4 regions of the Rhizobium sp. 01L419 genome follow, and region 2 is predicted to be linked to each of the others. Evidence: predicted binding sites of a transcription regulator. Region 2 holds the regulator's gene; each other region holds the start of a gene.
The links. Region 2 encodes PhoB, which activates phosphate uptake and scavenging genes when phosphate is short. Its sites were predicted from a motif close to TGTCATNNANCTGTCAT; they were not measured.
Positions count from the first base shown of each region.

Region 1: a site for PhoB is predicted at 1,746-1,762, ahead of AC1DUP_RS09450 (DUF1045 domain-containing protein). Genes of this name have one in related genera too.
Region 3: a site for PhoB is predicted at 3,833-3,849, ahead of ppk2 (polyphosphate kinase 2). Genes of this name have one in related genera too.
Region 4: a site for PhoB is predicted at 5,186-5,202, ahead of AC1DUP_RS08735 (TIGR03364 family FAD-dependent oxidoreductase). Genes of this name have one in related genera too.

Region 1 is NZ_JBFTSM010000003.1:485,493-492,688, reverse strand. It holds gene AC1DUP_RS09455 (alpha-D-ribose 1-methylphosphonate 5-triphosphate diphosphatase) at 1-946, opposite strand, end outside; gene AC1DUP_RS09450 (DUF1045 domain-containing protein) at 960-1,655, opposite strand; gene phnE (phosphonate ABC transporter, permease protein PhnE) at 1,796-3,142, opposite strand; gene phnE (phosphonate ABC transporter, permease protein PhnE) at 3,150-4,115, opposite strand; gene phnD (phosphonate ABC transporter substrate-binding protein) at 4,280-5,188, opposite strand; gene phnC (phosphonate ABC transporter ATP-binding protein) at 5,278-6,123, opposite strand; gene AC1DUP_RS09425 (DapH/DapD/GlmU-related protein) at 6,241-6,858, opposite strand; gene phnL (phosphonate C-P lyase system protein PhnL) at 6,855-7,196, opposite strand, start outside.
Region 2 is NZ_JBFTSM010000003.1:126,905-134,100, reverse strand. It holds gene pstC (phosphate ABC transporter permease subunit PstC) at 1-300, shown strand, start outside; gene pstA (phosphate ABC transporter permease PstA) at 297-1,619, shown strand; gene pstB (phosphate ABC transporter ATP-binding protein PstB) at 1,634-2,449, shown strand; gene phoU (phosphate signaling complex protein PhoU) at 2,493-3,206, shown strand; gene phoB (phosphate regulon transcriptional regulator PhoB) at 3,338-4,021, shown strand; gene AC1DUP_RS07605 (LysR family transcriptional regulator) at 4,302-5,225, opposite strand; gene AC1DUP_RS07600 (alpha/beta fold hydrolase) at 5,605-6,423, shown strand; gene AC1DUP_RS07595 (hypothetical protein) at 6,653-6,835, shown strand; gene AC1DUP_RS07590 (hypothetical protein) at 6,926-7,156, opposite strand; gene AC1DUP_RS07585 (GcrA family cell cycle regulator) at 7,182-7,196, opposite strand, start outside.
Region 3 is NZ_JBFTSM010000001.1:21,297-28,492, reverse strand. It holds gene AC1DUP_RS00150 (ABC transporter ATP-binding protein) at 1-1,107, shown strand, start outside; gene AC1DUP_RS00145 (ABC transporter permease subunit) at 1,104-1,985, shown strand; gene AC1DUP_RS00140 (ABC transporter permease subunit) at 1,989-2,831, shown strand; gene ppk2 (polyphosphate kinase 2) at 2,872-3,780, opposite strand; gene AC1DUP_RS00130 (ABC transporter substrate-binding protein) at 4,114-5,289, shown strand; gene AC1DUP_RS00125 (branched-chain amino acid ABC transporter permease) at 5,345-6,205, shown strand; gene AC1DUP_RS00120 (branched-chain amino acid ABC transporter permease) at 6,202-7,196, shown strand, end outside.
Region 4 is NZ_JBFTSM010000003.1:347,911-355,106, forward strand. It holds gene AC1DUP_RS08705 (NADPH-dependent F420 reductase) at 1-288, opposite strand, end outside; gene AC1DUP_RS08710 (SDR family NAD(P)-dependent oxidoreductase) at 340-1,074, opposite strand; gene AC1DUP_RS08715 (LysR family transcriptional regulator) at 1,326-2,222, shown strand; gene AC1DUP_RS08720 (AAA family ATPase) at 2,508-3,227, shown strand; gene AC1DUP_RS08725 (2'-5' RNA ligase family protein) at 3,402-4,010, shown strand; gene AC1DUP_RS08730 (M14 family metallopeptidase) at 4,081-5,142, shown strand; gene AC1DUP_RS08735 (TIGR03364 family FAD-dependent oxidoreductase) at 5,247-6,377, shown strand; gene phnX (phosphonoacetaldehyde hydrolase) at 6,374-7,153, shown strand.

The DNA.
Region 1 (7,196 bases), 360 kb from region 2:
GAATGAAGGGCGCATGCAGCAGGCTGAGCGGCACATAGTCGGACGAAAGCACATCGAGAACGCCGAGCTGCGCCAGATCACGCGCGGCGATATTGCCGGAATGCGATTTGCCGCGCACGATGTTCGGCGCGCCCATGAGCACGCTCATGCCGTTTTCATGCGACAGCCGGGCTGCGTCGATGCTGGTCGGGAATTCGGCCAGGCGTACGCCGTTTTCGATCGCCTCATCGACATGGACAGATGTGGCATCGTCGTGGCTGGCGACGGTGATGCCGCGTTCGGCGCAGACCTTGGAGATCGCGTCCCGATTTGGCGTCGAATTGCGATCGGATTCAGCGATGCGTCTGGCGCAGAAACGGGCGAACTCCTCGTCCGTGAGCCCGCGCTTCTTCTGATAGTAAAAGATGTACTGGTCCATCGTCTGGAACTGACGCTGGCCGGGCGCATGGTCCATCAGCGAAACGAGACGGACATAGGGGTCGTTCTCGAAATCGGCGAAGTGCTGCAGCACGTTGTCGGCCGAGACCTCGCAGCGCAGATGGATCAGGTGTTCGGCGCGCAGACGCCCTTCCTTTTCAGCGGACTGGATGGCGTCGGCCATCTCGCGCATCTCGCCATGTTCGAAGCCGCCGTCTTCGTCAGCACCCATGCGCAGGCAGTCGAAGACCGTGGTGATGCCCGAGGTGACGATCTGCGCATCATGGGCCTGTATGGCCGCCGTCTTGTTCCAGCGAATGCCCGGACGCGGCGAATAGTGGCCTTCCAGGTGGTCGGTGTGCAGCTCGACGAGGCCTGGAATGATGTAGTCGCCCTCAAAGTCTTCGCCGGCTACCGAATTGCCGTTCGAAATATCGGCGATCTTGCCGTCACGGATGAGAATGGAGCCCGAAAGAATATCGTCTTCGAGAACGATCCGGGCGTTTGAAAGAACGGTTTCTTTGCTCATGTCAGAAAATCTTTCAGCTTCTGGCGCCAGCAAGAGGCAGCCATGTGTGGACTTTGAAAGGCGCGCCGCGCGCCTCCTCACGAAAGACGGCAAGGCCGGAAATGCGAAGCGGCCTGCCGGTGAAACCTGCGAAACGCTCCGTCAGGATCGCCTTCATCACTTCCGCGCGCTCTTCCGGCACCTGGCCGGTCAGCGTCATGTGGAAGCCGAAGTCATCCATGACATATGGATAGCCCCAGCGCATGAGATTATTGCGCTGGCTCTCAGAGAGCCTTTCCGGTTTGCGCCTGATAATATCGGCCTCGGAGAGTGCCGCCCGAAATGGCTCGAAAGACTTTACCACCTTTGCCGCGAAATCCTGAAGCGGTTGGTGCAGCGAACCCGGCACAAGCGCAAAGAAGCGACCGAGCTGGCCGAGCACCAGTTCGGGGATTTCAAAGGCCGGCGTGTTGGCGGTGAAATCTTCGACGACCGCCATCAGGTCCTTTTCGGTCACGGAGGAGGCAAGCTCGAAGGGCGCCTTGATCGTCGCATGGAAGCCATAGCGGCGCGGGTCTGCCGTCAGTTCGAATTGTTCGCCAGCCGGCAGCGTCTCGTACGCAGGCGCAGGATAGGCCTCGTCGGTAAAGGCATCGCGGCCGAGCCAGACGGAGGCCGCGCCGGTCAGGGGATCATCCTTAGGCGGCGAAAAATAGAGAGCGTAGCGCAAGGCTTTTATCCTGGAGATCGTCCGAACGGGGAGCGCAATGTGCAGTGATTTGGCGGCGAACCGCAAGCACGCTCCGGCTAAAAGATTTCCATGACAGAATGATGATGACGGCAGGGCCGCCATCATCTTTTACTTTGACGTCAATGACCGGGCTTGGCACCCATCAACCGTTGGCGAAGCGCGTTCGAAGCCATGTCGAACAGGAAGACCACGATCAGGATGAGGATGACCATGTAGGCGACGTTTTCCCAATTGGAATTGGTGCGCATGGCTTCCCAGAGTTTGAGCCCGATACCGCCGGCACCAACGGCACCGATGATCGTCGCGCCACGTACGTTCGATTCCCACTGATAGAGCGTCTGGCTGACGATGACGGGAACGATCTGCGGCATAATGCCATAACGATGCACCAGCACGGTCGAGGCGCCCGTCGACTTCACACCTTCGCGCGGTTTGTTGTCGATGTTTTCGAGACCTTCCGAGTACAGCTTGCCGAGCGTGCCTGTCTCCGTGAGGAAGATGGCGCCGGAACCGGCGAGAGGACCGGGGCCGAAGGCGCGCGTCAGGAACAGCGCCCAGATCAGCATGTCGACCGAACGCAGGAAGTCGAAGAAGCGCTTCAGCACCTGGTTGAGAAGCCGGTTCGGCGTGATGTTGCGCGCCGCCATGAAGGCGAGCGGGAAGGCGGCAAGCGAACCGAGCAGCGTGCCCAGGAAAGCCATCACGATCGTCTGGAACAGCTTGGTCCAGACATCGCCGTGCTGCCATTCGCTGTTGTTCCAGATATTGTCGAAGGCAAGCGACAGGTTCGACTGGTCGGGATGGATCCGCGGGCCGGAGACGATGAGACTGATGACCTCGCCTACCGGCTTGTCGAAGAACGGCGACTGAGTATCGAAGACGAAATTCGCCCAGCCGATGAAGCGCTTGCGCACCTTCACACGGTCGACGGAAATGCTGACATCCCCTGCAAATCCAAGATTGGCGAGCACGTTGTCGTCATAGACCGTCATCCAGCCTGGAACCGGACCGACGACTTTCGGCGCGCCGCTGGAAACATCGACCGGCACCGTCATGCCATGGGCAACGATCGTCGTCTGGCTCTTGCTGACCGTCACCGTGCGACCGCTGCCGCTGACGAGAACCGTGATGCTGCCATCCGCATTGGCTTTCAGCCAATCCGGATGAGGATCGTCGCCAAGCGGTGAGAAGCGCGGGTAGCGCGTCTGGATCGTGCCATCGTCCTGGATACGGAATTCCGGCTGCACGTCATAGCTGATCCACTGGCTCATATAGATGCCGAAGCGTTCCCAATGGGCTTCGGCGATGAGCTTCGGCAGGTCGAAGAACCAGACGGCATAGATGCCGTAGAGGATTGTCGCGAGGACAATGAGCAGGCCGCCGAAACGCTGGCGGAAGGACTTGTGAAAATATTCCGGATAACGCGTTTCGATCTCATGCATGCGGTTTGCGTCGATGACCGTCATGGCAGCCTCAATGTTGCAGGAGGAAGGCGTGTTCGCCGACGAGACGGCGGCGCAGCCAGGCAGAGAACTGGTCGACAGCGACGATCGTGATGAAGAGCAGCAGCACCAGGGCCACGGTCTTCGCGCCGAAGCCACGGGAAATGGAGAGCTTGAGCTCTTCACCGATACCGCCGCCGCCGACGGCGCCGATGATGGTCGATGCACGTACGTTGATCTCGAGGCGCAGCAGCGCATAGGACGCATAGTTCGGCATGACCTGCGGCAGCGCGGCGAAACGCACGCGCTCCAGCCAGTTCGCGCCGACCGCACGCATACCCTCGTCCGATTTCATGTCGATGTTTTCAGCGACTTCGTAGAAGAGCTTGCCGAGCGCGCCGATCGTATGGAGCGTGATCGCGATGATGGCCGCCACCGGTCCGATCGAAAGGATCGCCGAAAACAGGCCGGCGATAACGATTTCCGGGAAGGCGCGCAGGAATTCCATGATGCGCTTGGTAAAGATGCGCAGCGGCCAATTCTTCGTCAGATTACGCGCCGCAAAGAAGCTGAGCGGAACGGCGAAGACGAAGGCGATGATGGTCGAGACGAGCGCGATATTGATCGTGATGATCATCAGCTCGAAATATTCGGGAATGTAGAAGCTGCCCCAGACATAGACACGGCCATTGGCGAAGTTGAATTCCTCGCCACCCTTGTCGTTCGGGCTCGCAATATCGAAAAGCGCGCGCCAGACATCGGTCCAGTCTTTCGGGATAAGCCAGCTCAGGAAGTCGAACAGATGCGGCAGGCGGTCGAAGAAGTGACCGGCATTGCTCTCGTCGGCAAAGCGTACGGAGCTGACGAAGGCGGCGATGAGGATCACCAGGCCGAGGATGGTGTAGAAACGCCGTCTGGCGATCATCTTGTCCCAAGCGGTGGCGATTTCCTTCGTGCTCTGCGTCGGCACATGCGGCTGTGTATCGGCAATAGTCATGAACGCCTCGCCCACTGCATAATTCCTTAAATCGGGCTCGATTTAAGGATGAAATTATGCCGCAATTTAAAGTGCTACAGCGTCCTCTGCGCGTCTGACGCGCGGCGCTGTAGTCATAAGAAAAGGGCGGCCGTCGCCGGCCGCCCCGCATACGGATGGCGCAATCAGCCGCCGATAGCAGCCTTGCGAACTTCTACGACAGCGTTGTAGAAGTCGTGCTTGACCGGGGCGTAGCCCTTGTAGTCGCCGCCTTCGATAGCTGCGAAGCACTTGTGGTCCTTCTCCGGCAGGGCCGTGAAGAAGGCGGTGAGCTTCTTCTGCCACTCTTCGCCGAGAGCGTTGCGAACGACGAGCGGGCCGTTCGGGATCAGCGGCGAACGCCATACTTCAACGAGCTTGTTCGGATCGACGGCGCCCTTGTCGACTTCCTTGCGGAAGGTACCGGAGGTGTAGCCGTCCTTGAAGTCGCCGATGCCCGAAGAGTCGTCGACAGCAACATCGACCTTGCCGTCATAGGCGGCAAGCAGGTTGTTCTCGTGACCGCCGTTGAACTGCGTGGAAGCGAAGAACTTGTCGTTCGGCATGCCGGTGTCCTTCGGGATCTGCGTCAGCGGAACGAGGTAGCCCGAGGTGGAGTCCGGATCGGCGTAGCCGAGCTTCTTGCCCTTGGCGTCCTTGATCGTCTTGATGCCGGAGGACTTCAGGGCGAGACCGATCGAGTAGTAACCCGTGGAGCCGTCCTTCTGCTGCGTCGTCAGGATCGGCGTAACAGCCTTCGAGTCCTTGATGTAAACGGACGCGTAGCCGGAAGCGCCGAGTTCGGCGAAGTCGAGCGTGCCGCCGAGGAGACCCTGGATAACGCCGTCATAGTCGGCAGCCGGGAAGAGCGAAACCTTCTCGAAGCCGAATTCCTGCTTCAGGTGGTCTGCAAGGCAGGCATAGTTGCGCAGGCGGTCGGTTTCGTTTTCGCCGCCGAGGATGCCGACGCGGAATTCCTTGAGGTCAGCGGCATTGGCAGCGCCAGCTGCGAGCGACAGAAGCGCCGTTGCAGCAAAAAGTGCTTTCTTCAACATGGGTTCTCTCCAGAATGACCGGGGGTCCGGTCGTTTTTGTTACGAAGAAATGTGCCCTTGACGCGGGCATTCGATCGCGGCCGCCCCTCTCACAGACCGGCCAGCGCCAGCGGTTGATTGCCGGCGGATTGGTTTTCGGCTCCTTCCGGAGCCATGTTGATTGCGGTCGAGGTCATCGTTTCGTCGATGCCCGCGCCATCCTTGTCCGTGCCGTAGATTTCTTTCACGGCCTCGGAGGTCAGTTCGGAGGGCTTGCCGTCGAAAACGACGCGGCCGCCTGCCATGCCGACGATGCGTTCGCAATAGTTGCGGGCCGTATCGAGCGTGTGCAGGTTGGTGACGACGGTAATGCCTTCGCGCTCGTTGATGTCACGCAGTGCATCCATGACGATCTTCGCATTCAGCGGGTCGAGCGAGGCGATCGGCTCGTCGGCCAGAACCATCTTCGGGTTCTGCATCAGCGCGCGGGCAATCGCCACGCGCTGCTGCTGACCGCCCGAAAGCGTGCCGGCTGCCTGCAGCGCCGTCTGCTCGATGCCGAGGCGCTCAAGTGCGGCGATAGCCTGGATGCGCTCTTCGCGGCTGAAGACGTTGAGCAGGCTGAGGATCGTCGAGCGGTGGTTCAGGCGGCCGAGCATGACGTTGGTCAGCACGTCGAGACGCGGCACGAGATTGAACTGCTGGAAAATCATCGCGCAGTCGCGCTGCCAGTTGCGCAGTGGCTGACCGCGAAGGCCGGAAACCTCGACACCACCGAAATGGATGGTGCCGGAGGAGGGTTCCTGCAGGCGGTTGATCATGCGCAGGAGGGTGGACTTGCCGGCGCCCGAACGGCCGATGATCCCGACCATCTGGCCCTGAGGAATGTCCAGCGTTACGGAATCGACAGCGAGCTTCTTTCCGAACCGGCGTGTGACATTCTTCAGCTCGAACATCATGCTCTTCCTTCGCATTGCAGGCTTGCTCTGGGATCGCATTAGTCCCGCTTCATGAACCTCGCATGTCAGTTTTGTGTAAGTCCTGTCACAAAACTCTGCACCGCAGCATTGAGCTCAGCCACCATAGCGGGAGAGGAAGTCTTCGGCTCCGAGCGCCCGGAAATCCGCCAGTGCGTCGCGCAGCCGGTCGTGTTCCCAGTCCCACCAGGCAAGCCTGTCCATGCGCTCGCCAACCTCTTTCGGGAAGCGTTCGCGGATGAGTTTGGCCGGCACGCCGCCCACGATCGTGTAGGGAGCGACATCCTTGGAGACGACTGCACCAGCGCCGATGACGGCGCCGTTGCCGACGGTCACGCCCGGCAGGATCGTAGCGCCATGGCCGATCCAGACATCGTTGCCGATTACGACGCGGTTTGAGCGGCGCCATTCGAAGAACTCCGTCTCCATGTCGGCATCCGGCCAGTAATCGACGGCGCGATAGGTGAAGTGGTGCAGCGTCGCGCGCCAGGTCGGATGATTGGTAGCGTTGATACGCACCGCAGCGGCGATGTTGACGAACTTGCCGATCGTCGCGCACCAGATGGAGCCGTCCTGCATGATGTAGGAATAGTCGCCGAACTCCACTTCGCTGATCCGGCAACGCTCGGAGACTTCCGTATAGCGGCCGAAGCTCGAATTGGAGACGGAGGCGGTCTCGTGGAAATAGGGCTCGATGCCCAGCTTGCGGCTCATGCTGCGATCGCCTTTCGGGGAGAGAATTGCTGGACGTCCAGAATGCGGTCAGCGGCTGCCTCGCGCACCTCCTCATCGTGGAAGATGCCGAGCAGGGCGACGCCCGCCTTCTTCTTTTCCTCGATCATGCCGACGACGACGGCACGGTTCCTGGCGTCGAGCGAAGCGGTCGGCTCGTCGAGCAGCAGGATCGTGTGATCGGTGATGAAGCCGCGGGCGATATTGACGCGCTGCTGCTCGCCGCCGGAGAAGGTGGCGGGCGGCAGCTGCCAGAGCGCTTCCGGCAGGTTGAGTTTTTCAAGCAGCGCCGCGGCTTTTTCCCTGGCGCTGGCGGCGGC
Region 2 (7,196 bases):
CTGCCGGCCGCCCTTCCGGGCATCGTCGGCGCATTGCTGATGACGGCGTCCCGCGCTATCGGCGAAACCATGATCGTGGTTCTCGCGGCCGGTGTCGCCGCCCGTATCCAGATCAACCCCTTCGAGCCGATGACGACCGTGACCGTCAAGATCGTCAACCAGCTGACGGGTGACCTTGAGTTCACTTCGCCGCAGACGCTGGTTGCCTTCGCGCTTGGCATCACGCTGTTCTTCATCACGCTTTGCCTCAATATCTACGCGCTCTATATCGTGCGCAAATACCGGGAGCAGTACGAATGACGAATATTGTTTCCCCCGTCGCCGGCGTCACGGTCTCCAAGGCGCCTGCGCGCCGCGACATCGGCATCAAGCGCCGTTACGCTGCTGAGCGCCGCTTCCAGGCCTATGGTATCGCCGCGATCTCCTTCGGCCTGATCTTCCTGTTTATCCTGCTGTGGACCGTCATCAGCAACGGCTATACCGCGTTCCAGCAGACGGCGATCACGCTGCCGATCGAGTTTACCGAAAAGACCATCGATCCGGATAACAAGCGTGCGACCGATCCTTCGGTTCTCATCGCCGCCAGCTACCCGGTTCTCCTGCGTGACGCGATCGTCAAGCAGCTCGGCATCAACGCGTCGAGCCGTCCCGACGTGCGCGATGCATCCAACATGTTGTCCAAGGGTGCGCCGATCCAGTTGCGCGACATGGTCGTTGCCGACCCCTCGATCATCGGCAAGACCGTCAATGTCACGATCCTGGCTGATGCCAATGTCGACAGCGCCAACAAGGGCCAGATCGACCTCTCGGTCGATGAGAAGAACCGTAAGGTGAACGACAAGCAGGTCGGCTGGATGAACCAGCTGAAGGCAAGCGGTTCGCTTCACAAGGTCTTCAACACCGGCCTCTTCGTCAACGGCAATTCCAGCCGTCCGGAAGCTGCAGGTCTCGGCGTCGCCCTCATCGGCTCGCTCTACCTGATGCTGATCGTCCTCGTGCTTGCGCTGCCGATCGGTGTCGCCGCCTCGATCTATCTCGAGGAATTCGCACCGAAGAACAGGCTGACGGACCTGATCGAGGTCAATATCAACAACCTCGCTGCCGTGCCGTCCATCGTCTACGGTCTGCTCGGCCTGTCGGTCTTCATCAACTTCGCCGGCCTGCCGCGTTCGGCACCGCTGGTCGGTGGTCTGGTGCTGACCCTGATGACGCTGCCGACGATCATCATCGCCACCCGCGCAGCACTGCGCGCCGTGCCGCCGTCGATCCGCTCGGCCGCCCTCGGCCTCGGTGCTTCCAAGATGCAGATGGTGTTCCACCATGTGCTGCCGCTTGCCATGCCCGGCATCCTGACCGGCACGATCATCGGCCTTGCCCACGCACTCGGCGAAACCGCGCCGCTGCTGCTGATCGGCATGGTCGCCTTCGTCGCCCAGGCGCCGTCCAGCCCGCTCGATCCTTCCACGGCACTTCCGGTTCAGGTCTACATGTGGGCCAATGAAGCCGAGCGCGCCTTCGTGGAAAGAACCTCGGGTGCCATCATCGTCCTGCTCCTGTTCCTGATCGTCATGAACCTCGGAGCTATCCTCTTGCGTCGTCGCTTTGAGCGCCGCTGGTAAACGGAGTAAAGATCATGAACATGTTGACGGAAGCCGCAGTCGAGAAGGCGCTGGACCAGAAAATGAGCAACGTCCCGTATAAGATGATCGGTCAGGATGTCTCCGTTTATTACGGCGAGAAGCGTGCGCTTTTCGATGTCAATCTGAACGTCCGCGAAAACACCGTGACCGCCCTGATCGGCCCCTCGGGCTGCGGCAAGTCCACCTTCCTGCGATCGCTGAACCGCATGAACGACACGATCGACGGCTGCCGCGTCACCGGCAAGATCACGCTCGATAGCGACGACATCTACGATCCCGACATCGACGTCGTCGAACTTCGCGCCCGCGTCGGCATGGTCTTCCAGAAGCCGAACCCGTTCCCGAAGACGATCTATGAAAACGTTTCTTACGGCCCGCGCATCCATGGCCTTGCCAAGTCCAAGGCCGACCTCGACCAGATCGTCGAGACCAGCCTGCAGCGCGCCGGCCTCTGGAACGAGGTCAAGGACCGCGTGCATGAATCCGGCACCGGCCTTTCCGGCGGTCAGCAGCAGCGTCTGTGCATCGCACGCGCCGTTGCCGTCAGCCCGGAAGTCATCCTGATGGACGAGCCCTGCTCGGCGCTCGACCCGATCGCAACTGCCAAGGTCGAAGAGCTGATCCACGAGCTGCGTGAAAACTACACGATCGTCATCGTGACGCATTCCATGCAGCAGGCCGCTCGCGTATCGCAGCGCACGGCCATGTTCCACCTCGGCAACCTGGTCGAGGAGAACGATACCGACAAGATGTTCACCAACCCGGACGATCCGCGTACCCAGGACTACATCATGGGTCGCTTCGGCTGATTTTGGCGATGTGAAGCCTTCCCGATTTCGAGGACAAAGCCCCATGGCATCAACACATATTTTCTCTGCTTACGATGACGATCTGAAATTCCTGTCCCGGCGCATTTCCGAGATGGGTGGCCTTGCCGAACAGATGGGCGGCGACGCTGTCCGCGCGCTCGTCAACGGCGATACCGCGCTTGCTCAGAAGGTCATTTCCGACGATGTGATCCTCGATCACGCCGAGCGCGAGATCAACGACAAGGCGATCGTCACGATCGCCCGTCGCCAGCCGATGGCCTCCGACCTTCGCGAGATCATGGGTTCGATCCGCATCGCCGCCGACCTCGAGCGCGTCGGCGATCTCGGCAAGAACACGGCAAAGCGCGTCATCGCGGTGCAGAGCACCGGCGTTCCGCGCAAGCTCGCCCGCGGCCTCGAGCATCTCTCCGAACTGGCGCTCGTCCAGCTCAAGGAAGTGCTCGACGTCTACACCAATCGTTCAGCTGACAAGGCGAATGCGATCCGCGAACGCGACGACGAGATCGACGCGATGTACACTTCGCTGTTCCGCGAACTCCTGACCTACATGATGGAAGATCCGCGCAACATCACGAGCTGCACGCATCTTCTCTTCTGCGCCAAGAACATCGAGCGCATCGGCGACCATGCAACCAACATCGCCGAGACGATCTACTACATGGCAACCGGCGCCCAGCCGGAGGGCGAACGTCCGAAGGACGACAGCTCCAATACCGTTGGTGCGGTGACGGAGTAATCCGGACCTGCCGATTGCGTGCGCGCCCCGCGCTGGGGCGCGCAAGGGTCGCAGCCAATTCCGAGTTCCTGCATGGTCCCTTGCTTAAATCACCCCCGGTTTAAGGATCATGCATTAGGAGACTGACACGCATGATCCCAAGAGTTGCAGTTGTTGAAGATGAAGAGGCACTCAGCGTGCTTCTCCGCTACAATCTCGAGGCTGAAGGTTTCGAGGTGGATACGATCCTCCGTGGCGACGAGGCCGAAATCCGGCTTCAGGAGCGCACCCCGGACCTGCTCATCCTTGACTGGATGCTGCCGGGCGTTTCCGGCATCGAGCTCTGCCGCCGGCTGCGCATGCGGCCGGAAACCGAGCGTCTGCCGATCATCATGCTGACGGCACGCGGCGAAGAGAGCGAGCGCGTTCGCGGTCTCTCGACCGGCGCGGATGACTATGTCGTCAAGCCCTTCTCCACGCCGGAACTCGTTGCCCGCGTCAAGGCGATGCTGCGACGCGCCCGTCCGGAGGTTCTCTCCACCGTTTTGAAATGTGGTGATATCGAGCTCGATCGCGAAACCCATCGCGTCCATCGCAAGAGCCGCGAAGTCCGCCTCGGCCCGACCGAATTCCGCCTCTTGGAATTCCTGATGTCGTCGCCGGGCAGGGTCTTCTCCCGCTCGCAGCTTCTCGATGGCGTCTGGGGTCACGATATCTACGTGGATGAACGCACCGTCGACGTCCATGTCGGCCGCCTGCGCAAGGCGCTGAATTTCTCCAACATGCAGGATGTCATCCGCACCGTCCGCGGCGCGGGATATTCCATGGAAGCCTGATCCGAGTGATCGGAGGTCACGAACGGGTCGCTCGGGTTTTCCCGGGCGGCCCGTTTGTTTGTTCGGGTGGGCTTTTTAAGAGTAGGCGTTGCCTTGCTGACACCTTGACCGACATGCCCCTTGCATCGCGAGGGCTCAAGCGATGACGGGGACATCTGCTATGCGCCGATTGCGAACATTCTCTGAGCCTTGAGCATCGACTGATTTGGGGCCGGAAGGGGACTGTCGGCTTGCTGGCGTTAGCCAATCGAAGCCGTCACCAAGATGAGCGTGAGCTCTGCTATGGAACTTCAGCATATCGGATGATGCTCTGATTTTGTACGTTGGCGACTAATTCATCAGAACGAGACAAAAATCGGCGGAGCAAAGGTGAGGAATTTGAATCGTTGTATCCTAAGGTGAGATCAATTGTCGGAGGCACACCCTCAAGTGCTCTAGCAACGACATTTGGCGTCAGCATATTTTGCGCATAAAGCGGAATAAGCGTTATTCCACCTGTAGACACGACGAGCGACATTGCTGATGGCAGGCCTTCACCTTCGTACTCTGCCTTGAGTGTGATCCCAACGTTCGACGCGTACTCCTGGATCAGGGATTGCAATACCGGAGAAATTCTAGCCGAACTGACGTAAGTTTCGCGGGCAAGATCCTGTGGCCGGATCTTTTTCTGCGACGTCAAGCGATGGTCAGCCGGCAGCACGGCGATCAGTGGCTCCTTGGCTAAAAACTTGAACGACACACCAACACTCTGCGTCTCGGGGCGAAGGAAAGCGACGTCCAGCTTGCCTCGCATCAGCGCCAGAGCAAGGTCCGGGGAAGACTGACTGGACAATATGATTTCAACCTCCGGCGCTTCCTCACGAATAATGCGCAGTGCGTGGGGTAGCCACACGACCTCTTGCCCTGCGAGAAAACCGATAGTGAACGACTGCTTTTGCGGCTGTTCTGCCCGCCGGGCCCCTTCCGCAGCCGCCTCGACTTGCAACAACGCCAGCCGCGCGTGATCAAGAAACACTTTACCGGCGGCAGTGAGCGTCACGCCGCGCGGCTGCCGTTCCAGCAGTTTTACACCGACTTCGGTTTCCAGATCGCGAATTTGCCTGCTGAGTGAGGGCTGGGAAGTGTGTAGCCGCCGCTCGGCTGCGGTCAGTAAGCTTCCCTCTTCCGCAACAGCAATAAAATAACGCAAATGCCTGAGTTCCATCGCGTCCTCGCTATGCCTTTAAGGCATAGCTCGAACGTACAAGGTATTTGTCCTTGATAAAAGGGGGATTTAATTAACGCCGCAATCTAGGGACATAGTCGAACGCCTCACCGGAAGTATTTCGCAGTGAACTGTGTCCAGTCAGAGAAGGAAAGCTAAATGTCTAAAAGCCTACCTGTCGTGACCTGCAATCATCGGCGCTGACCTACATTATGTGAGACTGACCAATTCTTGTGTCGGATCATGTGCCTAGGCCTCGAAAGTTGAGGCATGCGTGGCAATCTTGCGTCGGCTATTGCAATAGCGCGTGGATGAATGGCTTTATTTAGTGATTTATTATCTTCGAATGAATGTTTAACAGCGCAGATGGAGCGACGCGATGCCTACAATCACGACTAAAGACGGCGTAAACATCTTCTACAAAGACTGGGGCACAGGCCAGCCGATCGTTTTCAGCCACGGCTGGCCGCTGACAGCGGATGACTGGGACGCCCAGATGATGTTCTTCCTTCATCACGGCTACAGGGTGATCGCCCACGACCGGCGCGGCCACGGCCGGTCCGACCAGCCCGGCACCGGCAACGACATGGATCACTGGGTTGCCGACCTCGCGGCGCTGACCGACCATCTCAACCTGCGCGACGCGATCCATATCGGGCACTCGACAGGTGGCGGTGAGGTGGCTCGCTATGTCGCTCGCCACCAGGAGCGCGTCGCGAAGGCGGTGCTGGTCGCTTCGCTGACGCCGAACATGTACCGGAGCGCGGAAAATCCGTCCGGTCAACCGCCGGAGTGGTTCGAAGCGATCCGGGCAGGCATGCTGGGCAACCGGGCGGAGTTCTACCGTTTCGTCCCTGAGAATCCGTTCTACGGCTACAACCTCGATGGGGCCAAGCCTTCGGAGGCAATCATTGCGAACTGGTGGCGCCAGGGCATGGCCGGTGGTGCCCTGGCTCACTACGCGACTGTCGACTCTTGGCTGGAAGATTATACCGAAGACCTCAAGAAGATCACCGTGCCGGTGCTGGTGATGCATGGCGAGGCCGATCAAGTCGTCCCCTTCGCAAGTTCCGTGCCGCGTGCGGTCAACTTGCTTAAGAACGGATCGCTGAAGACCTATCCGGGCTACCCCCATGGCATGCTGACCACGCATGCGGATGTCCTCAACCCCGACCTGCTCTCGTTCATCAGGTCTTGACGACATCGACGGGACGTTCTGTCACCCGGCAGTGCCGGGTGACACCTGTTGGTGCCTGGTACGGGGAGCGTTCCCGGAGGGTGCTTCCGACAGTGGCAATTTGCTTTGCTTGGTGAGAAGCGAAAGATGCGACTTGTCGCGCTTAAATTTTTCGTTGCGGTGGCCGATTACTCCACCGGCCGAAATGGCTCGGCATCTCGGCTTCGACATCTGGAAATAAGAGCGGGGGATGTCCGTCGATTTAATGTCAGGAGCACCGCCAGCTTCCGAAGTGCTCAATATAGGCTCGTTTTTCGGCTTCCGGCCTTTAGGTAATTTCAGGTTGGCGTTGCTGTCGTCTTTGAACTTTATGGCGCTCAGCTCGATGGCAGCTTCTGGGACGCTGACGATTGTGTCTGAACGGCTGAAATGATGGCGCGAAGCTGCCCCTGAGAAAACTCTTTGGTATGTCCGCTTAGAGCCAACAGAAGGATTTAAGCACTTATTGCCCTGCCTAGTAATTCTACGGCAAGAGTTCACCGCTCCGCGTCGGCCTGTGGTCGTTGACGACGGCGCTGAGCTTGCACGTCTTGATCAGCGAGGCAATGATCGCCCCGTTCCGCCCCAGCGTCATGGCCGGCGAAACTGCGTTCTTGCGATCAAGGCGGCGCCATCGTTCGCCAGGCAGGTGGTTCAGCCTCAGGCGATAAAGCCAAAAAAATAGCCCCTCCACGCTTTCGCTAGGAGGGGCCATGGATGCTGCTTTTTGCAGGCGCTTGTCAGGCTGCCCGGAC
Region 3 (7,196 bases), on a different contig from region 2:
GAGATTGCATTGACTTTGTCGGTTCAAAACGCAGCAACGCTGTCTTCGCGGAAGAATGCGCGACTTGAGCTTGATGGCATCAGGCGATCCTTCGGCGCCTATAACGCCCTTGATGGCATCGATCTTGCCATTGAGCCCGGCGAATTCATCGCACTTCTCGGCCCCTCTGGCTGTGGCAAGTCTACGGCGCTGAACTGCATTGCCGGTCTGCTTGGCCTTACCGGCGGCGAAATCCGCCTCGGCGGCAATCGCATCGATCAGTTGGAGCCGGAAAAGCGCGGCTTCGGCATGGTTTTCCAAAGCTACGCACTCTTCCCGCACATGAGCGTGCGCAAGAATGTCGGCTTCGGCCTTGCGATGCAGGGCATCCGCGGCGCAGAGGCCGACAAGCGCATCATCGATGCCCTGGCCCTCGTGCGCCTCGAAAGTCAGGCCGACAAGCTGCCCGGCCAACTCTCCGGCGGTCAGCAGCAACGCGTCGCCATCGCTCGCGCCATCGTGATCCGCCCACCGATCGTGCTGATGGACGAGCCGCTCTCCAACCTGGACGCCAAGCTGCGCCTGGAAATGCGCGCCGAAATCCGCGGCATCCATGATCAGATCGGCTCCACCACCGTTTACGTGACCCATGACCAGGATGAGGCACTGTCGCTTGCCGACCGTATCGTCGTCATGAGCCAGGGCCACATCCAGCAGATCGGCACGCCTCAGGACCTCTACCAGCGACCGGTCAATCTTAATGTTGCCGATTTCATGGGCTTCCGCACCCGCATCCCCGGCCGCGTCGTCTCCGTCTCCGGCAACGAGGCCGAGATCGAAACCACCGGCGCCCGGCTGACCGGTACCATGCGTGATACGCTTAAAGTAGGCGATGCCGCCGTGCTTTCCGTGCGCCCGGAAGATCTCGTCGCAACCAATGACGGCATCGGCATTCCCGTCACCGTCGCCAGCACCGAATATCGCGGCCGCGCCTTCTTCGGCATGGCTCGCTCGGCCGACGGATCGGACCTCTATTTCCGCGCCGATAACGCATTGCCGCGTGGCGCCGCGGCGGCGCTGCAGCCGGTCGCAGGTCGCTCGCTCGTCTTCAAGGGGGCAGCCGGATGAGCGGGCCGTCACTGAAAACCAGGCTCGCCGCCCAAGGCCTTGATGGCACGACGCTGCTTGTGCTGCCGGGCCTGCTCTTCATGATCGCGCTCTTCATCTATCCCTTCATCTACGGCGTCGCGGATTCGCTGATGCCGAAGGATGGAGGGTTCTGGTACGAAAATTACGCGAAGTTCTTCTCCGACCAGTTCCAGTACGGCACGATCGCCAACACCATGTGGCTCGCCTTGCCTGTCACCATCGTCAACCTGGCCTTCGCAGTCCCCGTGGCCTTCCGCGTCCGGCTGATGCGCCGGCAGCGGCTGCTGACAACCATTCTCGTGCTACCGATCACGCTCGGCACGGTCTTCGTCGCCGATGGTCTTCTGACTTTTCTCGGGCCGCGCGGCTGGTTCAACGAGACACTCATTCTTTTCGGCGTCCTGGATTCACCGGTCAAGCTGACCAACAACTACTGGGGCGTCTTCGCCTCGTTGCTGATCACCGGCTTTCCCTTCGCCTTCCTGCTGACGCTGTCCTATATCACCGGCATCGATCCGGCGATCGAGCAGGCAGCAGCCACGCTCGGCGCCAATGCACGGCAGCGCTTCATGCGCGTTTTCCTGCCACTGCTTGTGCCCGGTCTTGCCGTGACCTTCTGCCTCTCCTTCGTGCAGGCCTTCGCCGTCTTTCCATCAGCTGTCCTGCTCGGCGCGCCGGCCGGTCCGACGCGCGTCATCTCGATTGCCGCCTATCAGGCCGCCTTCGAACAATATGACCATTCCTACGGCACGGCCATCGCCCTTATCATGGGCGGCGTCGAGCTCTTCGTCGTTGTCGCCATTCTCGGCGCACGTTCGTTCTTCTACCGCGGCCCGGCCGGCGGCACGAAAGGCTGAGCCATGATCCGTGACCAGGGCCTTACTTCAAAGATCTGGCGCATCGCCGTCTGGGCGCTCGCGACCCTCTTCGTCCTCAACCTGCTAGCCGTCATCGCGGCCGTGATCGTCAACTCCTTCGCCACGCGATGGCTCGGCACATGGCTGCCGCGCGGTTGGACGGATCGCTGGTATTTCAGCGCCTGGAGCGAGTTCCAGCTTTCCAGCGTCGTCATCGTCACCTTCGAGATGGCCTTCGTCGTCGTCCTCATCTCGGGCATTCTCGGCGTGATGACAGCCTATGCGCTGGCGCGGCGCGACTTTCCGGGCAAGCGCGCCATCATCCTGCTCTTCCTTCTGCCGCTGCTGATCCCGCCGCTGACCTACGGCATTCCGCTGGCGACCGTGCTCTATCAGCTCGGCCTCGGCGGCACGTTCTGGGGCGTGGTGCTGATCAACCTCGTCCCGTCCTTCCCCTTCGTCGTGCTCGTCATGATCCCTTTCATCGAGCAGATCGATCCGCGCATCGAGGCAGCAGCACGCGTTTTCGGCGCCGGCACGACCAGCCTCTTCATCCGCATTCTGCTGCCGTTGCTGCTGCCTGGAATGCTGGCGGCACTGCTGCTGGTTCTGGTGCGCACGCTTGCCATGTTCGAGCTGACTTTCCTGATCGCGGGGCCGCAGACGCAGACGCTTGTCGTCTCGCTTTATTACGCGGTCTTTGCATCCGGCGTGCGCGCCGGCCAGTCGATCGATGCAATGGCGGTGATCTATATGGTGACGACGCTCTTCTGGCTCATCATCGCGCTGCAGTTCGTCAATCCGACGCAGATCGTCGCGCGCGCCAAGCAGCAATCAGCGCATTGAGCATGCCGCTGCCGGAAACCGGCAGCAGCTTTTCCAATCGTCAGTAGACTTCGGGAACGTACATTTCCTGAGGAACCGCGCTGCGCTGATAATCATCGTGGCGCACACGCTCGGGAAGCACGATCTCCTGCTTCGGCACCTCCTCGTAAGGAATCTGGCCCAGCAGATGCGCGATGCAGTTCAGGCGCGCCCGCTTCTTGTCCACCGCCTGGACGACCCACCACGGCGCTTCGTCGATATGGGTGCGATCGAGCATCTCTTCCTTGGCCTTGGTATATTCCTCCCAGTGGACGCGGCTCTGCAGGTCCATCGGCGAAAGCTTCCACTGCTTCAGCGGATCGTGGATGCGCATGTTGAAGCGGAATTCCTGCTCCTCGTCGGTGATCGAGAACCAGTACTTGATGAGAATGATCCCCGAACGCACCAGCATGCGCTCGAACTCGGGGACCGAGCGGAAGAACTCTTCCAGCTCGTCCTTGGTGCAGAAGCCCATGACGCGCTCGACGCCGGCCCGGTTGTACCAGCTGCGGTCGAAGAGCACCATTTCGCCTGACGATGGCAGGTGTGGAGTGTAGCGCTGGAAATACCACTGGTTCCGCTCGCGCTCGGTCGGCGCCGGAAGCGCCACGACGCGGCAGACGCGCGGGTTGAGGCGCTGGGTCACGCGCTTGATCGCACCGCCCTTGCCGGCGGAGTCGCGGCCTTCGAAAAGTACGACGACCTTGAGCTTCTTGTACTGAACCCAGTCCTGAAGGCGGACCAGTTCATGCTGCAGGCGGAAAAGCTCGCGGAAATAGAGCTTGCGTTCAAGCGTCTGTTCCGCCGGGCCGGACATGCCCTCGGCGACCAGCTCGTCGAGCCGGTCCTCCTCCAACTGCAGTTCCAGCTCCTCGTCGAAGCTGTCCGCAATTTCGTTCTTGATACGGTCGAGCTCAGTGTTTTCGATCATGGCACGCTCCCTGTTCAATTTGCTCGATAAAGCACGTTCTCGCCATAGCTATATGACAGAGTTGCGACGATCGAAAATTTGCTTTGGCAAAACGCAAAATTACAGACCGGGAACCCCGGCTTGTACAGCCTTTCATGGCCGTTTCGGCGGCGGCAATCGACTGGTTCTACAGATGGCCGCGGCTTGTGCCATGTCAAGTTTTATGTATACATTGGACTTGCTGAGCAATTTTCGCGACGGCGGCGTTTTCTTCGGAGGAGCGAAGGAAAACGCGCAGGTCGCGGGCATATCTCCGGGAGAGAGATATGGTGCGCAACATTGGGAGGAGTATACATGGTTTCGTTTTCGAGAAGACTATTCGTTGCCGGCGCTGCGCTCGCGACGCTTGCCGGAGCACCTGCATTTGCACAGGAAACGGTGAAGATCGGCGTGATCCTGCCTATGACAGGCCCTTTCGCCTCAACCGGACGCCAGGTCGAGGCGGGCGCTCGCGCATACATGGCAATCAATGGCGATACGGTTGCAGGCAAGAAGATCGAGCTTGTCCTGCGTGACGACGCCGGCACGGCCGACCAGACCCGCCGCATCGCCCAGGAACTCGTCGTCAATGACGGCGTCAAGATGCTGGTCGGCTTCGGTCTGACGCCACTTGCCATGGGTGTCGCCCCAGTTCTCAATCAGGCAAAGGTCCCGGCGATCATCACCTCGGCCACGACGTCGGCGATCATGAAGCAGTCGCCCTATTTCGTACGTACCTCGATGGGCGGTCCGCAATCGGCCGTTCCGGTCGCCACCTGGGCCGTCCAGAACAACCTGAAACGGGTCGTCACGCTGGTGACTGACTACGGCCCGGGTATCGACATCGAGAAGGGCTTTACCGACCAGTTCAAGAAGGAGGGCGGCACGGTTGTAGAAGCGCTTCGTGTTCCCCTGCAGAACCCCGATTTTGCACCCTTCCTTCAGCGCGTGCGCGATGCCAAACCTGACGCCCTGTTCGTCTTCGTGCCGTCGGGCGTCGGCGCGATCTTCATGAAACAGTTCATCGACCGGGGTCTTGCGGATGCCGGTATCAAGTTGATCGCCACCGGCGACGTGACCGATGACGACCTCTTGAACGGAATGGGACCGGCTGCCAAGGGCGTCATCACCGGCCATTTCTACTCGACCGATCACGACAGCCCTGAGAACAAGGCCTTCGTCGCCGAAGTCCGCAAGGCCAACAAGAACATGCGCCCGAATTTCATGTCGGTCGGCGGTTATGATGCCATGCACGTCGCTTATGCCGCGCTCGAAAAGACTGGCGGCGATACCGATGGCACCAAGCTCGTCGAAGCCATGAAAGGCATGGAATTCGTCAGCCCCCGTGGCCCGATCACCATCGATCCTGATACCCGCGACATCGTGCAGGACATCTACATGCGCGAGGTCAAGGAGAAGAACGGCGAGCTCTACAATGTCGAGTTCGCGACTTATCCAAAGATCCACGATCCGAATACGGCTGCCAAGTAAGCCCCGAGGAACAGGCGGCGGAAGCAATTCCGCCGCCTGCATGCAGTGAGGTCTCATGCTGACAATCCTGTTCGACGGCATTGCCTATGGCATGCTTCTCTTCGTTCTCGCCTGCGGATTGTCGGTCACGTTGGGCCTGATGAATTTCGTCAATCTGGCGCACGGCGCCTTTGCCATGGCCGGTGGCTATGTCACAGTCATCATGATGAACCGCTACGGCATATCCTTCTACTGGTGCCTGCCGGCGGCCTTCATCGTCACGGCGCTTGCCGGCGTAGTGCTGGAGCGCTTGCTCTACCGCCGCCTGTATTCCGCCTCGCATCTCGATCAGGTGCTGTTTTCGATCGGCCTCGTCTTCATGGCGATCGCCGCGATCGATTATTTCATGGGTGGCCAGCAGCAGCTCATCAATCTGCCGCCCGAACTCAGCGGCCGCTTCAGCTTCCTCGGCATGGATATCGGCCGTTACCGCCTCTTCATCATCGTCATCTGCGCAGCCTTGACGGTAGCACTTCAGTTAGCTCTCACCCGCACCCGCTTCGGCAGCCAGCTTCGCGCCGCCGTCGATGACGGACGCGTGGCGCGCGGCTTGGGCATCAACGTGTCGGTCATCTTCGCACTGACGTTCGCGCTCGGCTCCGGCCTTGCCGGTCTTGGTGGCGCGCTCGGTACCGAACTGCTCGGCCTCGATCCGAACTTTCCGCTGAAATATCTCATCTATTTCATGATCGTCGTCACCGTCGGCGGCACCTCGTCCATCACCGGTCCCTTCATCGCAGCACTTCTGCTCGGCATCGCCGATGTCGCCGGCAAATATTACGTGCCGCAGCTCGGCGCCTTCATCATCTATGCCGTCATGATCCTTGTGCTGATCCTGCGGCCCCATGGCCTCTTCTCCCGGGAGGGCAGCCGATGAGCGGCGAACGCAACAACGCCTCTATGGAGGCCATGGGGCTCTTGAAGCGCGCCGGCCGCTGGCAGATCTGGGAATTTGCTCTCTGGCTGGTCGCCATTGCCGCAATCTTCCTTCTGCCGTCGCAGATGCTGATCCTGACCGAGATCGTCATCCTGGCGCTCTTTGCTGTCTCGCTGGATCTCATCCTCGGCTACGCCGGCATCGTCTCGCTCGGCCATACCGCCTTCTTCGGCCTTGGCGCTTACGCAGCTGGTCTCTTTGCCGTCCATGTCTCCGGCGAGCCGATTATCGGTCTGCTGGTCGCTGGCCTCGTCAGCGGCATCTTCGGCTTTCTGACGAGCTTCCTCGTGCTGCGCGGTTCTGATCTCACCCGCCTGATGACCACCTTCGGTGTCGCCATGCTGCTGGCCGAACTCATCAATCAGGCCGCTTGGCTTACCGGCGGCGCCGATGGCCTCAGCGGCGTCATCATCAATCCAATCCTCGGTTATTTCGAATTCGATCTTTGGGGCCGCACCGGCTACATCTACTGCCTGATTGTGCTGATGGTCCTGACCTATGGCGCCCGGCGCATCGTCAATTCGCCTTTCGGCCTGTCGCTGAAGGCGATCAAGCGCAACGAGCGCCGCGCCTCCATGCTCGGCATCTCGCCCACCCGCCGCATCGTCGCAATCTACACGATATCCGCCGCCTATGCCGGCATAGCGGGCGCGCTACTGACCCAGACAACCAGCTTCGTCTCGCCTGACGTTCTCGCCTTCCACAGGTCAGCCGAAGTGCTGCTGGTGCTGGTTATCGGCGGCGTCGGCTATCTCTATGGAGGCGTGTTCGGCGCTGTCATCTTCTCGATCCTGCGCAACTGGCTGTCGGTCATCACGCCGCAATACTGGATGTTCTGGATCGGCCTCGTGCTTATCATCATCGTCCTAGTCGGCCGCGAGCGCCTGACGCGCTGGCAGACCCTGCTACCAGGCTCGACGCGCAAGCGCGA
Region 4 (7,196 bases), 220 kb from region 2:
GAGAACTCCAAAGGCGTTCGTGGCGTCGATGACTGTCTTGCCTTCCCAGCTCGGCAGGGCCTTCGCAACCTCGCGATGCTCACCGAACGGGACCGCCAAGATGATTGTGTCGGCCTCGAGTGCATCCCGCAGCGACTTGGCGACGACCCCGGGTCCAATCGCCCGAGCCTGCAGCGCCAACGCCTCGGCCGGCCGGCGGCTCGCGACGGCCACGTCGATGTTTTTACGGGCGAAGGTATGGGCGAGAGCCTGGCCTACCGCACCGAATCCTATAATCGCATAGCTCATAATACTTCTCCGTGTTGATATTGATCCCCCGGCCTAGCCCGGCGGAACGCGTCAGAGTTGCGCGAGGCCGCCGTCTACCGCGACCTCGCTGGCGGTCATGAAGCTGCTGTCCGGCGACGCGAGAAATGCAGCCACCGCTCCGATCTCCGCCGGATCGGCCATACGCTGAAGCGGGGTCATCGAGGCGAAGACCTTCTGGCCCTCCTCGCCGAGCGCTTCCTTCGCCAGTTCGGTCGCCGTTGCCCCGGGCGACAGCACATTTACACGGATGCCGGTGCCTTTAAGGTCTTCCGCCCAGGTCCGCGCGAGGTTGCGCACTGCCGCCTTGCTCGCGCTGTAGGCGCTGAATGCCGGGGCGCCCGTGGTGCCGGCGCTAGAGCCGGTCAGGATGATCGAACCGCCTTCCCCCATCAGCGGCAGCGCCTTCTGGACCGTCATGATCGTACCCTTCACATTGGTGTCGAAAGTTTCATCGATGTGCTCGGGGGTGATCTTGCCGAGCGGAAGCGGGCTTCCCGCCCCGGCATTGGCAAAGACGATATCGAGGGTTCCGCGCTCGGCCGCCACCGCCGCGTAGAGTCGGTCGAGGTCGGCCAAATCGGAGACCGAGCCCTTCACCGCGCGGGCATTCGGCCCGAGGTCCGCCAAAGCCGCGTCGAGCGCATCTTGCCGGCGGCCGAAGATGAAGACGAAGGCGTCCTCGTCAATGAAGCGCTTTGCTGCGGCGCGGCCGATGCCGGTAGCGCCACCGGTGATAACGGCAGTCTTTCCATTCAGTCTGTTCATGTCATGCATCCTTCGTTGCCCCTGGTCGTTCGGGGACGCCCCGAGACCCTCAACATAGGTCCGCAGGATTCAGGCGGTGAGTGCGGAAGCGCGCACATCGGTGGTGCAAAATCGATCCGGCCGGACGAATGATGCTGGCCGCGACAGTCGATATCGCGCTTGTCAACATGGCCTTTGATGACCACCAATACTGCAGTACGATGCAGTAGAGACGGCTTTGGAAGGCGCACCGGGCGGTGCAGGATTGCACCATGATCGACTGGGATGACATTCGCTACTTTCTGGCTGTGGCGCGCGGAGGCTCAGTGCGGGCTGCCGCCGAGAGCCTCGGGGTGTATCACTCGACCGTGCTGCGACGCATCGCACAGCTCGAAGAACGCCTCGGGGCGCGGATGTTCGAAAAGCTGCCTTCGGGCTATCGCCTGACGGCTGCGGGCGAGGAGGTCCTCGAGCTTGCCAACCAGATGGAAGCGTCGTCACACCAGCTGGAGACGCGCGTCTTCGGGCGCGACCAAAGCGTGCGCGGGCTTCTGCGGGTGACGTTGGCTCCGACACTCGCGACACACCTGCTCATGCCGGATTTCGCCGATTTCGCGCGCCTGCATCCGGACATCGAGATGGAAATCTCGTCGTCCGGCGAGCTGGCAAATCTTACGAACAGAGAGGCCGACGTGGCGATCCGCGTCGTTTACGACCGCAAAACGCTGCCGCTCAATCTTCACGGCCTGAAGGGACCGGAGCTGTTCGGTGGAGTCTACATGTCCCGCGACCGACTAGCCGCATGGCGTGCGGGCGCGCCTGATCCCATCCGGTGGATCGTCATAAGCATTCATGGAATTCCGGATTGGGCCAGCGAGGGTGAGGTTCGCACCGCGGGGGGTCCATTCAGGATTACGGACGCCGAGGCGCAGATCGTTGCTGTGCGGCAAGGGCTCGGGATCACAACACTGCCGTGCTTCGTCGGAGATGCCGACCCCTTACTGGTGAGGGTGCCGGGCACCGACCTGCACATGTATGGAACGCTCTGGCTTCTCACACAGGGGGAGACGCGCAAGACGAAGCGCGTGCAGCTCTTTACCGAGTTCGTATCCCGCAGGCTCGCCGCCTCCGCTCCGCTTCTCGCGGGGCTGTGCATATCGCGCGACTGACGCCCGGCAGGTCGCAGGCGACGCTTGCCGTAATCCGATCGGAAGCCGAGCTGCGATCGCTTCGCGGCGGCTACGCTATCAAATAAGGCGCCGAGAAGGGTTACTGCCCGCCACCAACCGATTACACCCAGAAAAAATCAACCTCGGACAGCAGGATAAAACAGCGCCACGCAAGGTTGCTGTTTGACCTTTTCAACTCATCACTGCGAAAGCCGCTGTCCTTTAAGCCCGAGACGCGTCTCTCTCAGGGATGAGTGCCGCCAACTCATCAACCCGAGGTAATCGATGCCAACACTTACTTTTGCGAATACGAAAGGAGGCGCCGGCAAAACGACGGTCGCCCTCGTTCTTGCCACAGAACTGGCTCGCCGTGGCCATCGCGTTTCCGTTCTGGATGCAGACCCTCAGCAATGGGCCACACGCTGGCACCGCCTGACAGGGGAAGCAGCCAATTTCGCCGTCATGCCAGGCGTCAGTGAAGATACGATCGAACAGCAGATCAAGGACCTCAAGAAACGGGGCGGTTATGTCATCATCGACCTGCCGGCCGGGATGACCCCGCTGATGGCGAAGGCCATCGGCTTTTCAGATCATGTGATGGTTCCGGTGCAGGGCTGCGCCATGGATGCCGTCGGCGGCGCGCAGGTGCTTGAGATCTTGAAGCAGCTTGCGGCCCAGCATGATATTCTCATCCCGCATTCGGTCGTGCTGACCCGCATCAGCTCGATCATCACGACGCGCGCATTGCTCGCCGTAAAGGGTCTGCTCGCCAAGCAGGAGGTGAACGTCATCGACACGGCGTTGATCGAGCGCGCGGCCTATCGCGACATGTTCGTTTCCGGCGGCAGCCTCTACACGATGGATCCTGCCCGTGTCAGCAATCTCGACAAGGCGCAAGACAATGCCCGCTTGCTGGCAGACGATGTTCTTCGTCTCGCGCCGCCGAAGGCAGCCCGCACCAGGTCTCCCAAGAAGGCGGCTGAGCTCGTCAAGAACGCTGCATAAGACTTGTCTCAACGCTCGATTGACGCCAACAAACGGCTGCCTTGCGGCAGCCGTTTCAGTCTTTAATATCCCCAAAAAATATTTTGTTCATGTTTTGTTCTTGACTATAATGTCAATCCGGGTATGCTCCTCCTTGTCGAAACAAGGAGGCGGGCGATGTAGTCCGTAGTTCAAATGCCTCATTTTCCACTCGATCCGAATAGCGCAGGCCCGCAGAAGAAATCCGATCTTGTCGGAGAATTTCACGACAGGATTTTCTTCGCGCTTCGTCCAACCATCGAAGCGGCATCCGAGGCGCTGGACATCGCGCAAGTGTATCGCAATAGACATTCTCTGACCGGGCCCTCGCGGCCCAACGCAGTGCTTCATGTCACGCTGAACGGCATTGGCGCCTACCGTCGGCTCCCGGATGATATCGTGTTCGCCGCTGAACAAGTCGCCGCGACAGTCCGTGCCCAGCCGTTCGAAATTGTTCTCGACGAGGCCATGAGCTTCAAGCATCCTGGCCAAGCGCAGGCTTTCGTCATCTGTGGCAGGCAAGAAAACGAAGGCCTGCTGGATCTTCGCAACCAAATTCAAGAAGGTCTCTACGAGGCCGGGCTACCCTATAATGTTGGCGGACATCTGACGCCGCACATGACGATGGTCTATGATCGCAAGACCGTGCTGCCTGAAAAGCTTGACCGACCTGTGCGCTGGACCGTCCAGGAGTTCCTGCTGATTCACAGCATCTATGGGAAGAGCGAGCATCACGTCATCAACCGGTGGCCTCTCATCGGCTGAGCTGCGCTTGCACCGCGGGTGGGGATTCGCCTAAAACTCCCCACTCAATATGCACATGCGGAGCAAGACAGTGGACGTTTCAGAGATCATCATCCCCGGCGATACGCCCGGCATCGAATGGCGGTTGCCGGTCATGCGCTTCAGAGGAAGCGATCCGGCGGCGCCCAAGGTCTATATCCAGGCCGCGTTGCATTCCAATGAACTGCCGGGAACGGCGCTTGCGCATTTTCTCTGCCTTCAACTCGGGCAAGCAGAAAGCGAAGGACGTATCGCCGGCGATATCACGCTCGTGCCGCAGGCAAATCCGATCGGGGCGGCGCAATCGCATTTCGGCGAGTTGCAGGGCCGCTTCGATTTGGGATCGCGGACCAATTTCAATCGGGATTTTCCGCTGATCTCGGTTCGCGACCGGGAGGAGTTGCTTGACGGTCTCGATGATTATCCGGCTACAGATCGATTGAAGCGAAAGCTGATTGACATGGCACTCGGGGCCGATCTGGTGCTCGATCTGCATTGCGATGATGAATCGCTGCAATATGCCTATATCGATGAGGCCTTCTGGCCGGAGGCAGCGGACCTTGCCAATGCGCTCGACATGGAAGCAGTGCTGCTTTCTGATGGCGAAAGCTCCGCCTTTGAAGAAGCGGTCGGTTTTGCCTGGAAATATGAGGTGCCAGGCGAGCGCAAGACAAAGCTTCCGGGCAAGCTTTCGGTGACGGTGGAGCTGCGCGGCCGGCGCGACGTCTATCCCGATATGGCCGCAAAAGACGCCGAAGGCCTGCTGCAATTCCTGATCGGGCGTGGTGTCGTCAACGGCCGGGCAGGCGGTGACAAGACCTTCTTCGGACCGGCCGTGCCGCTCGACAATGTCGAGATCGTGCGCGCGCCGCAGGGTGGCACAGTGTTGTTCCATCGCAATATCGGCGAACGTGTTTCTGAAGGAGAGCTTCTGGCGACGATCATCACCCGACCCGGCTTTGCCGAAGGCGATATCCACATCCTGGCGCCGCAGGGCGGGCTGCTGCTGACCCGCACGTCCGATCGGCTGGTGCGCCGGCGAGGCGACCTAGTGAAGATCGCGGCCGACCGGCCGAGCAAGGCGACGCGGAGGGCCGGCGCGCTGGAAAACTGAACCGGCGTTCTTTTCCACACGCGAATGTAAGGCTCCGCGCAACTGTCACACAGGCTTCAAGATAATCCGCCAAGCCGTTGCAGACATGTTGCGAAGGAGCTTTCATGCCGCAATACGACGTTGCGATCGTCGGCGCAGGAATTATCGGGCTGGCGCATGCGCTGGCGGCGGCAAAGCGCGGCAAACGCGTTGTGGTTATAGACCGCGACGCACAGGCAAACGGCGCCTCGGTGCGCAATTTCGGATTTGTGACGGTGACCGGCCAGCAGGCTGGCGACTGCTGGGGCAAGGCACGGAAGGCCCGTGATATCTGGGCCGAAGTGGTGGACGAGGCCGGCATCGATGTCCTGCAGCGCGGGCTTTTGCTGGCAGCGAGGCTCGACGAATCCGAAGGCGTGATCGATGCCTTTCTGCGGACCGAAATGGGCGAAGGCTGCGAAAGACTGACGGTCGACGAAGCACGGCGGCTCGTGCCGGCGCTGCGGCCGGAGGCAGCGCCGTTTACACTCTACAGCCCGCATGAGCTGCGCGTGGAGTCCCGAACTGCCATTCCCCTGCTCGCGCGGTATCTTGAAGTCAAATACGGCATCGAGTTCCGCCGCTCCACGGCGGTGAGTGCCGTCGAACCGCCGCGAGTCGAAACGACTGCAGGGGTGATCGAGGCGGAAACAGTGGTCGTCTGCCCGGGCGATGATTTCAAGAGCCTGTTTGCCGACCGGATCGCTGCTTTCAACGTAACGCGCTGCAAACTGCAGATGATGCGCGTCGTTCCGGCGCAACGGGTTTCGCTCGGCACAGCCGTCATGTCCGATCTCGGGCTTGGACGCTATCTCGGCTATGCCGAGTTACCGGAGGCGACTGTGCTCAAGGCGAGGCTCGACCGGGAATTCAAGCCCGAGCGCGAAAACGGCATCCATCTGATCGTCACGCAGTCGGAGGACGGCTCGCTCGTCGTCGGCGACAGCCATCATTATTCCGAAACGCCCGATCCCTTTGGGCTGGAGCGGGTCGACAGGCTGATCCTCGACGAGTTGGACACCGTGCTCAACCTGCCGGGACGCTTCATCACCGAGCGTTGGATCGGCACCTATGCCTCCGCCCCGGACCGCTGGCGGTTCACCGACAAGCCTTTCGACGCGTTGCGCATCGTCGTGGTCACGGCGGGCTGCGGTGCATCCACTGCTTTCGGCATCGGCGAGGAAACCATCGAAGATCTTTACGGGAGCGCAGCATGACGCAATTCAAGGCAGTGGTCTTCGACTGGGCCGGCACGGTCATCGATTTTGGCTCCTTCGCGCCGATGGGCGCCTTTGTGGAAACCTTCGGCAAGTTCGGCATCGAAGTGACGATCGCCGATGCCCGCAAACCGATGGGGCTCCCAAAGCGCGCGCATATTGCGGCAATGCTGGCCGAGCCGCATATTGCCGCCCGCTGGCAGGCTGCATGCGGTACCTCCCCTGACGAATCGGCAATCGATAAGGTCTACGAACTCTTCGTGCCGCTCAACGAGGCGGTCGTGAGCAATTACTGCGCACTGGTACCGGGCGCACTGAGGACGATCGAGTACTTGCGTGAGCGGCAGATGAAGATCGGCTCAACCACCGGCTATACGCGCTCGATCATGGAGCGCGTGCTGCCGCTTGCCGCCGAACAGGGCTATGCGCCCGACAACCTGATCTGCGCCGATGACCTGCCGCTCGGCCGGCCGACGCCGATCGGCATGTACAAATGCTTCGTCGATCTGATGGTCTATCCGGCCTCTGCCGTCCTGAAGGTCGACGATACGGAACCGGGTATTGCCGAAGGTGCTGCCGCCGGCTGCGTGACGGTCGGCGTAACGCTCTCCGGCAATGAAGCCGGCCTGACGCCCGAAGAAGTGGATGCGCTTTCGCCGGAGGCGCGGGCCGAGCTGCACAAAAGGATCGGCGAGAAACTGATCGCCGCCGGCGCCGACTACATTATCGAGACCGTGGCCGACCTGCCGGCGCTCATCGAAGAGCTCGAGGGATAAACGCCGAACGACGTTTGCAGCGCTTATCCGCCGTGATATCTCC